DNA from 2 places in the Glutamicibacter sp. NPDC055354 genome. Region 1 is predicted to be linked to the other one. Evidence: riboswitches for the same ligand, from Rfam matches in the RefSeq annotation. Region 1 holds a riboswitch; the other holds the start of a gene.
What was found. Region 1 has a riboswitch for S-adenosylmethionine ahead of ACWICV_RS12110 (bifunctional o-acetylhomoserine/o-acetylserine sulfhydrylase). Riboswitches for the same ligand answer to the same signal wherever they lie in the genome.
Positions count from the first base shown of each region.

Region 2: another riboswitch for S-adenosylmethionine. It lies ahead of ACWICV_RS15515 (acyl-CoA dehydrogenase family protein); the one in region 1 lies ahead of ACWICV_RS12110 (bifunctional o-acetylhomoserine/o-acetylserine sulfhydrylase).

Region 1 covers NZ_JBSHMB010000002.1:401,185-407,965, forward strand. Annotated here, with positions in the region: gene ACWICV_RS12095 (CPBP family intramembrane glutamic endopeptidase) at 1-509, shown strand, start outside; gene ACWICV_RS12100 (GNAT family acetyltransferase) at 528-944, shown strand; gene ACWICV_RS12105 (VOC family protein) at 1,006-1,650, opposite strand; SAM riboswitch class IV at 1,823-1,942, shown strand; gene ACWICV_RS12110 (bifunctional o-acetylhomoserine/o-acetylserine sulfhydrylase) at 2,034-3,377, shown strand; gene metX (homoserine O-acetyltransferase MetX) at 3,380-4,525, shown strand; gene ACWICV_RS12120 (SGNH/GDSL hydrolase family protein) at 4,608-5,504, opposite strand; gene ACWICV_RS12125 (SHOCT domain-containing protein) at 5,534-5,932, opposite strand; gene ACWICV_RS12130 (alpha/beta hydrolase) at 6,285-6,781, shown strand, end outside.
Region 2 covers NZ_JBSHMB010000004.1:91,342-98,122, forward strand. Annotated here, with positions in the region: gene acs (acetate--CoA ligase) at 1-1,451, opposite strand, end outside; gene ACWICV_RS15500 (ABC transporter permease) at 1,508-2,272, opposite strand; gene ACWICV_RS15505 (aliphatic sulfonate ABC transporter substrate-binding protein) at 2,342-3,364, opposite strand; gene ACWICV_RS15510 (ABC transporter ATP-binding protein) at 3,452-4,273, opposite strand; SAM riboswitch class I at 4,279-4,380, opposite strand; SAM riboswitch class I at 4,648-4,739, shown strand; gene ACWICV_RS15515 (acyl-CoA dehydrogenase family protein) at 4,755-6,086, shown strand; gene ACWICV_RS15520 (LLM class flavin-dependent oxidoreductase) at 6,144-6,781, shown strand, end outside.

The DNA of each region.
Region 1 (6,781 bases):
AGCGCACGACCGGACGAACTATCCGGGACATCGGTTTCGATATGCGCAAGCCGGGCAAGGACGCACTGCTCGGGGCGGGGATGTTCTTGGCCATGGGAGTAGGAACGCTGGGCGTCTATGCCGCTGGGCGGGCACTGGGCGTCACCACGGCACTGTCAGCAGCGAATCTTGGCGATTATTGGTGGAGCGTCCCAGTGCTTCTGCTGTCGGCTGCACGTCATGCAGTCCTCGAAGAAGTGCTGATGCTCGGATTCTTGTTCACCTACGCCAAGAAATTGAAGCTGGGCCTGTGGAGCACGATTATTGGTTCTGCGATGATCCGAGGCAGCTACCACCTGTACCAGGGGGTGGGGCCGATGATCGGCAATATGCTCATGGGCGTCGTCTTCGGCTGGGTATACCAGAAGTACGGGCGGGTGATGCCGCTGGTTATCGCGCACTTCCTGCTTGATGCCATCGGCTTCGTGGGATACGCCTTGGTCGGGCCGGCCATCGGAATCGGCCAGTAGCGCCGGTAAGCTGAGCCAATGCAGATTACCGTGCTGCGCGAAGAGGACCTTCGCCAAGCAGTTGAATTGTGGGAAGCAACTGGGCTGACTCGTCCGTGGAATGATGCGCTCGCCGACGCCCGACGGGCTTTGGCCGAGCCTACTTCCACGGTGCTGTCCATCGTTGAGAACGATCAACTCATGGCTACTGCGATGGTTGGCCATGATGGCCACCGAGGTTGGCTCTACTATGTTGCGGTGGATCCGTGCCGGCAGGGCAACGGACTGGGAAGGGCGCTGGTGGATGCCGCTGTCCTGTGGCTGCGGGATCTAGGCGTGCCCAAGGTGCAGCTCATGGTCCGCGAGGAGAACTCTGCCGTCATCGATTTCTATGAACGGCTGGGCTTCGAAGACCAGCACGTCGCGGTCCTGGGGAAGCGGCTGGACCGGCCTTAAGGAAAAGAAAGTAGGTGGGGACGCCATTGTCCCCGCCTACTTGCGATCTCTGCGGAACTGTTTACAGCACCACGGTTCCGGACTCGGTCTCAAAGGTAACCGACATGATGCCCGGAGTGCCATTCGGCGCTTCATATTGCATGGTGACAGCGCCCAAATTGACGTTCTGCGGCTGGCCCAGCCAATCCAGCACCCGTTCACGCGAGCCGGCGATGGCGATCTGGCTGATGGCGCCGGCAGGTTCCAGCGCCTTGGACGGATGCAGCTCCTCGGATCCTTCATCCCAGGAAATCAGGTACGGGCACTGCGGATCGGCGATCAGGCCCTTGATGCCAATCTGCTGCCAGGTCAGTTCGCGGCCATCAGGGAACTTCCGGTTGCCCGGCACCGACTTGCGGCCCAAGCGGTCCTCGGCACTGGATAGGTCCTCCACCGAGACGCACCAGCCCATCCAGCCGCCGCCGAGCTCCGAACGGGCGCGAACCGCCTGTCCGAAGGGTGCCTTGTCGCTGGCCGGGTGGTTCAGGACTTCAACCACCTCCAGGTACTGGCCATGCTTGAGCGGGAAGATGACATTGCGTGTTCCGAATCGTGGATGCACGCCGCCCTTGACGAATTCCAGTCCAAGGGACTCGGAGATTCTTTCAGCGGTTGGCAACAGCCCGTCTGGGCCGCATGCATAACTTACGTGATCTAGCCTCATCATGTGCCCATCATGGCAACATGTGATGCGAGTCTCTACTTAGGCACACCTAAGTGCCGTGATGCTATCGAATACTCTGCGATGAACCTGCAATATTCGCGAAATATGACCGATTGAGTCCAATGACGAGCCCTTGCGTTGCAAAGATCTTCGGTTTTCGGGCAAACTGGTACCAGGTCATGAGTCCCAGTAACAAGCCCCGGCTTACTGGGCGGCAACCCTCCAACCGCGGTGGGGTGCCCCGGGTGAAGACCTGGCCCTTGAACGCACAAGGCATCAAGGACAAGCGCGGGTTACCCCTGGAAGTCGTCACGATATGGTGCTTCCTGTCGGTGTCTTTTCAGTGGCGTACCCCCATAGTCATGAAACGCTATTTGGAGGAAACCATGAGCAATAACTGGTCATTTGAAACCCGTCAGATCCACTCCGGCCAGACCCCGGATCCGACGACCGGAGCACGGGCTCTCCCGATTTTCCAAACCACCTCTTTCGTCTTCCCCAGCGCCCAGAGCGCTGCTGCACGTTTCGCGCTGCAGGAACTGGAGCCGATCTACACCCGTATCGGCAACCCGACCACTGACGCGGTGGAAACCCGCGTCGCTGACCTGGAGGGCGGCGTTGGAGCACTGCTGCTCTCTTCGGGACAGGCTGCCACCACTTTCGCCATCTTGAATTTGGCCGAAGCCGGCGACCACCTGGTGGCCAGCCCCAGCCTGTATGGCGGAACCCAGAACCTGCTCAAGCACACGCTCAAGCGCCTGGGCATCGAGGTCACCTTCGTTTCGGACCCGGACAACCTGGATGATTGGCGTGCCGCGGTGCGTCCGAACACCAAGGCCTTCTTCGGGGAAACCATCTCCAATCCGCGACAGGACGTCCTGGACATCGAGGGCATCTCGGCGATCGCCCACGAAGCTGGCGTGCCGCTGCTGGTGGACAACACCCTGGCCACCCCGTACCTGATCCGCCCGATCGAGTGGGGCGCGGATATCGTGATCCATTCGGCCACCAAGTTCCTTGGCGGCCACGGCAATGCCATTGCCGGTGTCATCGTGGACTCGGGCAACTTCGACTTCGCCAAGGACGCCGACCGCTTCCCGGGATTCAACACCCCGGACGAGTCATACAACGGCCTGGTCTTCGCCCGCGACCTGGGTGTCAACGGCATCCTGGGCGCCAATCTGGCCTACATCCTCAAGGCCCGCGTGCAGTTGCTGCGCGATTTGGGTTCCTCGGTTGCGCCGTTCAACGCGTTCTTGATCGCGCAGGGCCTGGAAACCTTGTCGCTGCGCATTGAGCGCCACGGCCAGAATGCCGTAGAAGTTGCCAATTGGCTCGAAGCCCGCGAGGAAGTGCAGAAGGTCGCCTACGCAGGCCTGAAGTCCTCGCCTTGGCATGAGCGTGCGCAGAAGTACAGCGATCAGGGCGCCGGCTCGATCATCGCGTTCGAACTGGAGGGCGGTTCGGAAGCCGGCCAGGCCTTCGTGGACGCACTGGTATTGCACTCCAATGTCGCGAACATCGGCGACGTGCGCTCATTGGTCATCCACCCGGCCTCCACCACCCATGCCCAGCTCTCCGAAGCGGAGCAGGTTGCGGCCGGCGTGAGCCCGGGACTGGTGCGGCTGAGCGTCGGACTGGAGAATATCAAGGATATTCTGGCCGATCTGGAACTGGGCTTCCAAGCTGTTGCAGCCCTCGAGAACAAGGAACTGCAGGAAACCCTCTAGGCATGGCATCCATTGTGACTACTGAAGATACTCTGCGCGCCGAAGAGCTCGCCGGCGGACAAGACGGCATTTTGCGCCGTAAGTCCGTGGGGGAGCACCACTTCGAATTCGGTGGATTCCTTCCGGACGTGGTGCTGGCCTATGAAACGTGGGGGACGCTAGCAGCTGATGGCTCCAACGCGGTGCTGGTGATGCATGCGCTCACCGGTGATGCCCACGTTGCGCAAGGCGATTCGCAAAGCGCCGGCTGGTGGGAAGAGCTCGTAGGCCCCGGCGCCACGGTTGACACTAATGAGTACTTTGTCGTGTCCATCAACATGGTGGGTGGTTGCAATGGTTCCACCGGCCCCTCGTCCTTGGGCGACCAGGGCCTGCCCTACGGTTCGAGCTTTCCTTTCGTCACCATCAAGGACTCGGTGCGCCTTGAAGCGCGGCTGGCCAAGCAACTGGGAATCGATTCCTGGCATGCGGTCATTGGCGGTTCGATGGGCGGTGCGCGCGCGTTGGAATACGCCGTCGAGTTCCCCGACCAAGTCAAGAACCTCGTAGTGATGGCCTCGAGCGCGCAGGCGACTGCCGAGCAAATTGCCTTTGCACAGGTGCAAACCCAATCCATCCGGTTGGATCCGCACTTCTGCAATGGCGACTACTACGGCAACGATGCGCGCCCGGACGCCGGTCTTGGCTTGGCTCGCCGCCTGGCCCACATCACCTATCGTTCCGAGGCCGAGCTTGAAACCCGTTTCTCGCGCAACCCGCAGGATGGCGAGAAGCCAACGGGTCTGCTCGAGGGGCCTCGCGGGCGGTACCAGGTGGAAAGCTATCTTGACCATCAGGCCAGCAAGTTGGTGAATCGTTTCGATGCCAACAGCTACCTGGTGCTCACCGAGGCGCTGATGAGCCATGATGTGGCTCGCGGCCATGAATCCCTGGAAGCCGCCTTGGCGCGACTGGCGAAGGTCAACGTGGTGGTTGCCGCGGTAACCACTGACCGGTTGTACTTTCCTGAGCAGTCAGTGAAGCTGGCTTCGTCGCTGGCCAAGCCAAAACCGGTGCACTACATTGATTCGCCGATTGGCCACGATGGATTCCTGACCGATGCCACGCAGCTCGATGGCGTGCTTCGGACCTTGGTGTTCGGAGACTGAACCCCGGAAGGGGCTCGGGAAGATTTCAAAGCCTGAAGCAGTTCCGCCAGTAATCGGTGGAACTGCTTCAGGCTTTTCATGCCTACTTGGCGCTGTCGCCGGCGCCGAGCGAGTCGTTTGGCTTGGTCTGCGCAAACGGCGTGGCCGAGGGCCGTTTCGGGGTGATGCCGTCGCCGGAGGACTGGTGGCGCAGGCGGCGCAATACCCAGGGAGCAAGATGCTCACGCGCCCACTGCAGATCCTCCTTGCGGGCTTCCCTCCAGCTGCGTTCATCCACGGCCGGAACGATTTCGGTGTCCAGCGGATGCGCGACGTTCAGCGAGTCCAGTGCCATGGCGGCAATGCGCTGGTGCCCGGCGGGGGAGAAGTGCAGGCGATCCGGTGCCCACATCTGGGATTGGTGCAACTCCTGCAAGGCCCACATGTCCGCCACGATGGCGTCGTGGCGGGCGGCTACGGTGCGCACGTTTTCGTTGTAGATCGCCACCTTGCCTCGGATGCTTCCCAAAACCGGGGTATCGCGAATATCGGGCCCGGTGAAGAGCAAGAGCGTGGCGCCCGTATCGGTGAGCTTGGCTACCGCATTGTCGAGGATATCTGCAATCTTGTCTGGATCCCCGCCCGGGCGCAGGACGTCGTTGCCGCCTGCGCAGAGCGAGATCAGATCGGGCTTCAGGTCAATGCAGGGATCGAGCTGTTCGGCAACGATCTGGCCGATCAGCCGGCCTCGAATGGCGAGATTGGCATACGAGAAGTCCGGGACGGTGCGGCTGAGCTCGTGGGCCAAGCGGTCGGCCCAGCCAAGGTGGCGGCCGGTGCTCGACGGGTCGGGGTCGCCGATGCCCTCGGTGAACGAGTCCCCAATGGCGACATAGCGGCGCCACGGATGCAGTGGGGCATTGGCGGATGTTGATGGTTCAGAAGCAGAATCGTTTGGCACGAATCTATTGTTACCAATGGGTAACTTATAGTCAATCATTCCCGAGGATGATTCCATGAGCCGCCGTGCTAGACGCTCAAAGCGTCCCGGCGCGCCTGCAAGTACTCGTCGCGGGTAATGATTCCTCGCGAGTGCAGGGAATCGAGTTCGGCAAGCTTGTCCTCAAGGGATTTTTCCGGCGCCAGCATAGCTGAATTAGCGGCTCTTGCCATCAGCTCGGTTTCCAGGGTCAGCGGATCAAAACCGGCGCTCTTGGCTTTGCGGTAATTGCGCACCGCCACGAAGATGATCAATCCGATAACGGCGATAAAGAGCATGGCGAACAGGGGAGTGCCGACTGAAAATACGGTGTCCACGTTTTCGAATAGGGACGAAGCGCTTTCCGGGTCCGGTTCGATGTACCCTAAACTATCGAGATCCTCTTGCAGCTGCCCCGGAATATTTTCGCTGTATTCAATTTCGTCCATGGCGCCTATTCCTAACTCTGTCGCTGTCGCTGCCTCGTCCGGCGAGAGCGGCGTTCCGGAGGGCCGTGAGGCCGTTGGTCCAGTTGAACACGAAAAACTTGGAAAGCTAAGCAATTTTTACAAGATTTATAATCTTGTAACATGTCAACTGGATTTCCAGGCCTTGGAAGACCAAGGTTCCAGGAGAGTGCCGGCCAACGCCATCAGCAGATTCGACGGCGATTATGGGGAAATTCTGCGGCACCCGGGCGCTGCCATCGCCGGTGGCCGGGGACTTGATGGAATCGGGTCGCGGAAGCGCTGAGCTAGCTGTAGTTCCCCGCTACGTCCTGTTCGATAGTCTTGGGGAACTATGACTATCCCGGATCAGGCTCCAGTGGCCATCATCTCCCGTAACGACGAATCCCGCCTTGGAACTCCGCTGCTGGTGTTCCTGCACGGCTATGGCTCGAATGAACAAGACCTCATGGGGCTCTCGCAGCATCTGCCCGAAGAGTTCACTTACCTCTCGGTGCGCGCACCGCTGCAAGCAGGCCCGGGGTACAGCTGGTTCCCGCTGACCCAGGAAATCGACTACTCCATCGAGTCGGTGGCACGCAGCGTCGAAGCGCTATGGGCATTGCTGGAACCGCTGGTAAAACAGCACTCCTCGATCACCCTGCTCGGTTTCTCCCAGGGCATGGCCATGGCCACTTCATTGGCACGCTACCAGCCCGATTCCATTGAAGCCGTCGTCGGGCTCTCGGGCTTCGCCGTGGATCCCGGGCCCCTGGAAATATTCGACGACGCGAAGCTGGCAGAAAAGCCGCTACCGCTGTTCTGGGGCCGCGACCTGTCTGACCCGGTGAT
Region 2 (6,781 bases), on a different contig from region 1:
TGTTCCCAGTAGCTGGTGTAGTAGCGCGTCGGGTTGCCCCATACGGTACGGGCCATCGACGGGCCAGTGCGCGTGATGACAATATTGCCCTGCTGGTTGGCCGGCACGCTCAGGCCGCCATCGTCGACAATGTCCACCGAGATGCCCGGCAGCGCGCGTGCGGCGCAGCCTGGCTTGAAATGTCCATCGGTCGGCAGGGGGGAAAGCACGGTCGCGCCGGATTCGGACTGCCACCAGGTGTCAACCATCGGCAGTCCTGCTTCGCTGTCCCGGCCGATCTGCTGGCGGAACCATTTCCATGCCTCGGGATTGACGGCTTCACCCACAGTGCCGCCGATCTTCACCGAGGAGAGATCGTATTGAGCGGGGATGCCGTCCGGGAACCAGCCCATCAACGAGCGGACCAAGGTGGGAGCGGTGTAGTAGCTGGTGACCTTGTAGCGTTCAATGACCTCGAAGTGGCGGCCCGGGTGCGGGGCGTTGGGGACGCCCTCGTAGATTACCTGGGTGACGCCATTGGCCAACGGGCCATAGATCTCGTAGGTATGCGCGGTGACCCAGGCGAGGTCGGCGGTGCACCAGTGCACGTCCTTGGCGCGCTGGGACTCGTCCGGGTTGGCGAACAGCAGGTTGTAGCTGGCGGCCGCCTGCGTCAGGTACCCGCCGGTGGTGTGAACCAAGCCCTTCGGCTGGCCGGTGGTCCCCGAGGTGTACATGATGAACAGCGGCGTCTCCGCATCGAATGCCTGCGCGTGGTGCTCGGTGGATTGGGTATCAACCACCTCATGCCACCAGATGTCGCGGCCTTCGGTCCACGGGATTTCGTCGCCGGTGCGGCGGATAACCAGGACCTTTTCGATTTCGTTCTCGCCGGCAACGGCCGCATCGGCGTTGCCTTTGACCGGAACCGAAGTGCCACGGCGGAACTGGCCGTCGGTGGTGACCAGGACCTTTGCCTTGGTGTCCTCCACGCGGAACCTCAGCGCTTCGGCGGAGAACCCGCCGAAGACCAGCGAATGGATGGCGCCGATGCGGGCGCAAGCCAAGGTGATGACAATTGTTTCAATGAGCACCGGCAGGTAAATGACCACGCGGTCGCCCTTCACCACACCCAGGGATTCCAAGGCGTTGGCTGCCTGGGAGACCCGCTCCTGCAAATTCTTGTAGGTGACGGCTACCCGGTCACCGGGCTCGCCTTCGAAATACAGTGCGACCTTCTGGCCGCGTCCCGCAGCTACATGGCGGTCGGCGCAGTTCACTGCGGCGTTCAGCTTGCCGCCGAGGTACCAAGAAATTTCCGGTCCGCGCTTGGCATCCGGATCGGCCGGAATGATGCGGCTGGTGGTGTGCCACGGGGTGTCCCAATCCAAGAGGTTCGCCGCTTCGTCCCAGAATTCCTGGCGTGCTGCCTCTGAAACTTGAGTTGAGGTTGTTGCCAATTCGGTGGTCATCGCAAACTTTCTTTGGTGAGGGGTAGTTTTGTCAGCGGGTACTAGCTGGTCCGGTTTCAGGTCCAGCGCTTGATAGCCCAGCGTTCTGCTATCGACAGCAGGGCATCGGTGATCTTTCCAAAGACGGCCAGCAGCACGATGGTCATGATTAGGCGGTCCAATCGGCCGTTGTTCTGCGAGTCGGTGAGCAAGAAGCCAAGGCCCATTGACGCGCCGAGGAGTTCGGCTGCGACCAGGAAGAGCCAAGCTTGGGCTAGTGCCAAACGCAGTCCGGAGAAGATCGAAGGGACCACTGCGGGCAGCTGGACCGTGCGCAGCAGCTTCAATCCCTTCAACCCGAAGGCGCGGGCTGCTTCGACCAGGTGGGCATCGACATGGCGCAACGCCAAGGCGACGGTGGTAAAGACCGGGAAGAAGGCACCAATGATCACGAGTGTGACCTTGGAATCTTCACCCATTTTCATCCAGAGCACCAGCAGCGGAACCCAAGCCAAGGAAGGGACTGCACGCAGGGCGCTGATGCTCAGTCCCAGAAATGCATCTGCCAGTTTGGACAGCCCGACAAGCGCACCCAGCGCCAAGCCCAGCAATGATCCGAAGGCGAAACCGAGAAGAACACGCTGAGTGGAGATGCCGATGTGCTTTCCGAGTTCGCCATCCTGGAAGAGCTCACTGGCAGCAGAAACCACTGAACCCGGAGTTGGCAGTGTCCACGGAGCAACGATTCCGGTAACGGTGACAAATTGCCACACAGCCAGGGTGGTCAGCGGCAAGACCAGCGCAAGCAGCCATTTCGGGGCACGCAGGATCGTTGCGGCCATGCTGGCCTTCTGCTTGGCAGGTGTTTGGCTTCCGCGGGTTCCAGCCACGTTAGTGGGACTCATGGCTGGTTACTCTCCGGAGATCTTTGTTGCGTCTGCCTTGACGGCAAACTGGTCATCGATGAGGGTTTCCAGAGCTTCATCAACGGATTCCTGCTCCGAGACATCGCCGCTAGCGACCAGCGTGGGAGCAATCTTGCTCAGGACTCCAGTGAATTTGGCGTCGGGAACTGCCGGAACGTCCAGATTGGAGCGTTCCTCAATGACGGTGGCAGCAACTCCTGGTTCGAGCCCTGCTACGTCGGCCAGGATTTCTGCGGTTTCCTCGGGATTGTCAGCTGCCCAGCCACGAGCCTTTTCGTAGGCATCGACAACGAGCTGGGCGAGTTCGGGGCTCTGCTCAATGAAGTCTTCGCGAGCGTTCAGCGCACCGTAGGTGTTGAAATCCAAGTTCCGGTAAACCAGTTGCGCGCCGTCTTTTTCGGCAGCGGCCATGATCGGATCCAAACCGCTCCAGGCATCAACCGAGCCGTTGGCCAGGGCGGTACGTCCATCGGCATGCTGGAGGTTCTGCAGCTTGATGTCAGCTTCACTCAAGCCCGCGGATTCCAGCGCCTGCAGCAGGAAGAAGTATGGGTCGGTGCCCTTTGTAGCGGCCACGGTCTTGCCAGCGAGATCTTCAACGGACTCGATTTTTGAGTCCCTATCCACTACCAGGGCCGCCCATTCCGGCTGCGAATACAGTGCGATGGTCTTGATGGGTGCACCGTTCGAACGGTTCAGGAGCGCAGCGGAACCGGCTGTGGAACCAACATCGATTGCGTCGGCGCGAAGAGCTTCATTGGCCTTGTTGGAACCAGCGGACTGGATCCATTCGACATTTACGCCCTGCTCCTTGGCGGCTGCTTCCAACCATCCCTTTTCCTTGAGCACCAGGCTCAGCGGGTTGTATGTGGCAAAGTCGATGGACAGGGTCTGACCATCCGAGGAGGCTGTAGCGTTTTCGCCAGCACAGCCGGTCAGGGCAATTGCGCCAACGAGCAAGGCGGCGGCGGACAATGCAGTGCGGCGGGTGAGACGGTTCAAAAGCATGGAGAATCCTAGAATTGTGCGTGCAAGCGGTGTAGGTGAAAGGCAGAGAGGCCGCCGAATGGTTCGGGCCCCACGGCGTGCCCGGGACTAATGGTTGGTTGGGTCGACGCCGAGCAGGCGCAATAGGTGCAGACGATCTGCAACGAACTTTTCATCGGTATGCCGGCGTGGATGCCCAGCTGAGATGGACAGATCTTCGATGACGCCCGCTGCACTATGCCCAGCGCCTCGCCCCAGAACAATCACGCGGTCAGCCAAAGTCAACGCCTCGTCCACATCATGGGTCACCATGAGAACGGTGGTGGGGAACGATGCGTGAATCGAGAGCAGCAGATCCTGCATCTTCAAGCGTGTCAGCGCATCGAGGGCTCCGAAGGGTTCATCAAGAAGCAATACACCCGGGCGCCGAGCCAGCGCGCGAGCCAGCGAAACCCGCTGCGCCATGCCTCCGGAGATCTCTCGTGGGCGCAAGCTGGCTGCATGGCTCAGACCGGTCAGCTCGATCAACTCATCGATCAGCGAGTTGCCGGCGCGCTTATCGGTTTCCGGTGCCAGGCCTAGTGCAATGTTCTGGCGAACCGAGCGCCATGGCAGCAGCCGGGGCTCCTGGAAGGCAACGGCGCATAACTCGTTGATGCCGGTGACCTCGCGGGTGCCGGTGCGGATGGTGCCGGTGGTGGGGTGGTCCAAGCCCGATACTGAACGCAGCAGCGTGGATTTTCCGCAACCGCTGGCTCCAAGAATGGCCACGACTTGACCTGCTGGAATTTGCAGGTTGATATCGGCCAGGACGGTGCGGCTTTCCATCTTGGTGGTGAAGGTCCGCGACACGTTGCTGAACTGCACGTCCAGGGCGCTTGAAGCTGAGACAACGGGAGCTGCCTCGGGCGCTGCAAAGGAAAGAGTCATGTTCATCTCCATCGGTCCTGGCGGTAGCACCGGCCTGCAGAGCAAAACTCCAAAGGTGGTTGCTGCGGCGTCAACGAGCCAGATCTCTCGGCCGCTCGGGATGGTTACGTGTCCATTACAACGAGTCGAACGATTTGAACGCAAATCTCGCGTAATATGAAAAAATCTTCGACAACTACGTCACATTGCCCAGAAATTTCGTTATTTATTTTATTGCAGGCCGGTTTGCTCGACATTAAGCAAAACTTTGCAACTCATCTTCGGCAGGACACGGATTAGGCTGTGAAATTTGAAGATGGGCACTGCCGGCACTGGGACGAAATGTGACTTCGCGGGTTGGAATCACCGGTTTATTACCGTTACAAATGAATTACGACCCATCCAGAGCGGCTGAGAGATCTGGCTCCACGACGCCGCAGCAACCACCCCAATAGCGGGACGGTGCTACCGCCAGGACCGATGGAAAGAATTGAGAACCCTGATGCCTATTGGTGAATCGCACAATGCCCTCGGACTGGACTTCAACCAGCTCAGTGACCCTTCGCAGGCCACCGCAATGGGCCTGGACAAGTTTGAAGAACAGTTGCCGACTAGGCAATTGCTGAAAATCACCCCCGGACCAAGTGCGGATGAGCAATACGACCGGCTGGCCGAAATCTTCCGTCCCGTTTTTGCGCAGATCGCCGCAACCGCCAAGGACCGCGACTTGAACCGCGTGCTTCCTTTCGAGCAGGTAGGCCTGCTGAATCGCGAGCGGTTCGGTGCGTTGCGCCTTTCCGTTGCCGATGGGGGCTACGGCGCACGGCTGGTGGATGTCTTCCGCTTGCTCATCGAGCTGTCCGAGGCGGACTCCCACGTAGGCCAGCTGTGGCGTGCACATGTCGCATTCGTCGAGAACGTCTTGGCGCTGGAGGACGAAGAGCTGCGCAAGAAGTGGGTCGCTCGCATCGCTGCCGGGCAGATTATCGGCAACGCCTACACCGAACGCGGTGGCAACGCCCTGGGCACCTTGAACACCAAGGCCAGCACCGTGGACGGGCGCTGGGTGATCGACGGTGAAAAGTACTACTGCACCGGCACCATTTTTGCCGACTGGACCACCGTTGCCGTGGCCCACCCGGAGCTCGCCGGCCGCCAGATCGCCGTGGTCTCCACCCAGCGCAGCGGCGTCAAGATCCTCGACGACTGGGATGGATTCGGCCAGGGGCTCACCGGAACCGGCACCACCGAATTCCACCAGGTCCCGGTGGATTGCTTCATGCCGCAGCAGACCAATGACTCCGAAGCGGCGATCTTCCAGCTGGTGCTCATGGCCGTGCAGGCCGGCATCGCCCGCGCCGCGCTGAACGACCTGCGTAGCGCGGTGCAGGCGCGCACCCGCATCTTCACCACCGGAACCGGGGTGCCGGTATACCAGGAACCCCAGGTCCTCCAGCTGGTGGGCGAAGTTTCCGCGGAGTCCTTCGCTGCCGACTCCGTGGTGATCGGCGCGGTACTCGAAGTTGAAGCCGCCTTGGGCGACCCGGGACTGAACGACGAAGAACGCTACGCAGTATGCGAGCTGGCCGCCAACCGCGCGCAAACCGTGGTGCAGCCACTGGCCATCGGCGTGACCAGCAAGCTCTTCGACGGACTGGGAGCCTCGTCCACCAGAAGCGGCTGCAACCTGGACCGGCACTGGCGCAATGCGCGCACCATCGCCACGCATAACCCGGCGATCTACAAGGCGCGCATCGTCGGGGACTACGAGATCAACGGTGTCCAGCCGCAGCGGCTGTCCGTCACCGGCGAAGATTCAACCCAGCGGGCTTGAGGGCCTGCGACGCAAACCAGCAACTTTCCACGATTACCGACCTATGGGGGCAAAGCCATGAGCGAGAACAAGCGCGAGATCTTATTCAACGCATTCGACATGAACTGCGTGGTGCACCAGTCGCCGGGCCTGTGGCGCCATCCGCAGGACAAGGCCTCGACCTACAACACCCTGGGCTACTGGACCCACCTGGCCAAGGTGCTGGAAAAGGGGAAGTTCGACGGGCTGTTCCTTGCTGACGTGCTGGGCACCTACGACGTGTACAAGGGCACCAACGTGACCCCGCTGGGCTCCGGCGCGCAGGCACCGGTCAACGACCCGATGATGCTGGTTTCCGCCATGGCCGCTGTGACCCAGAACCTCGGCTTCGGCGTCACCGCAGGTACCGCCTATGAGCACCCGTACGCTTTCGCCCGCCGCTTGGCCACCTTGGACCACCTGACCAACGGCCGCGTGGGCTGGAACGTCGTCACCGGCTACCTGCCATCGGCGGCCCGCAATATGGGCCAGGAAGACCAGATGGAGCACGACGAGCGCTACAACCACGCCGATGAGTACCTCGAGGTGGTCTACAAGCTGCTCGAAGGCTCGTGGGAAGACGACGCGGTGCAGAACAACAAGGCCACCGGCGTCTACACCGACCCGGCCAAGGTGCACCCGATCGAGCACGAGGGCAAGTACTTCAAGGTCCCGGG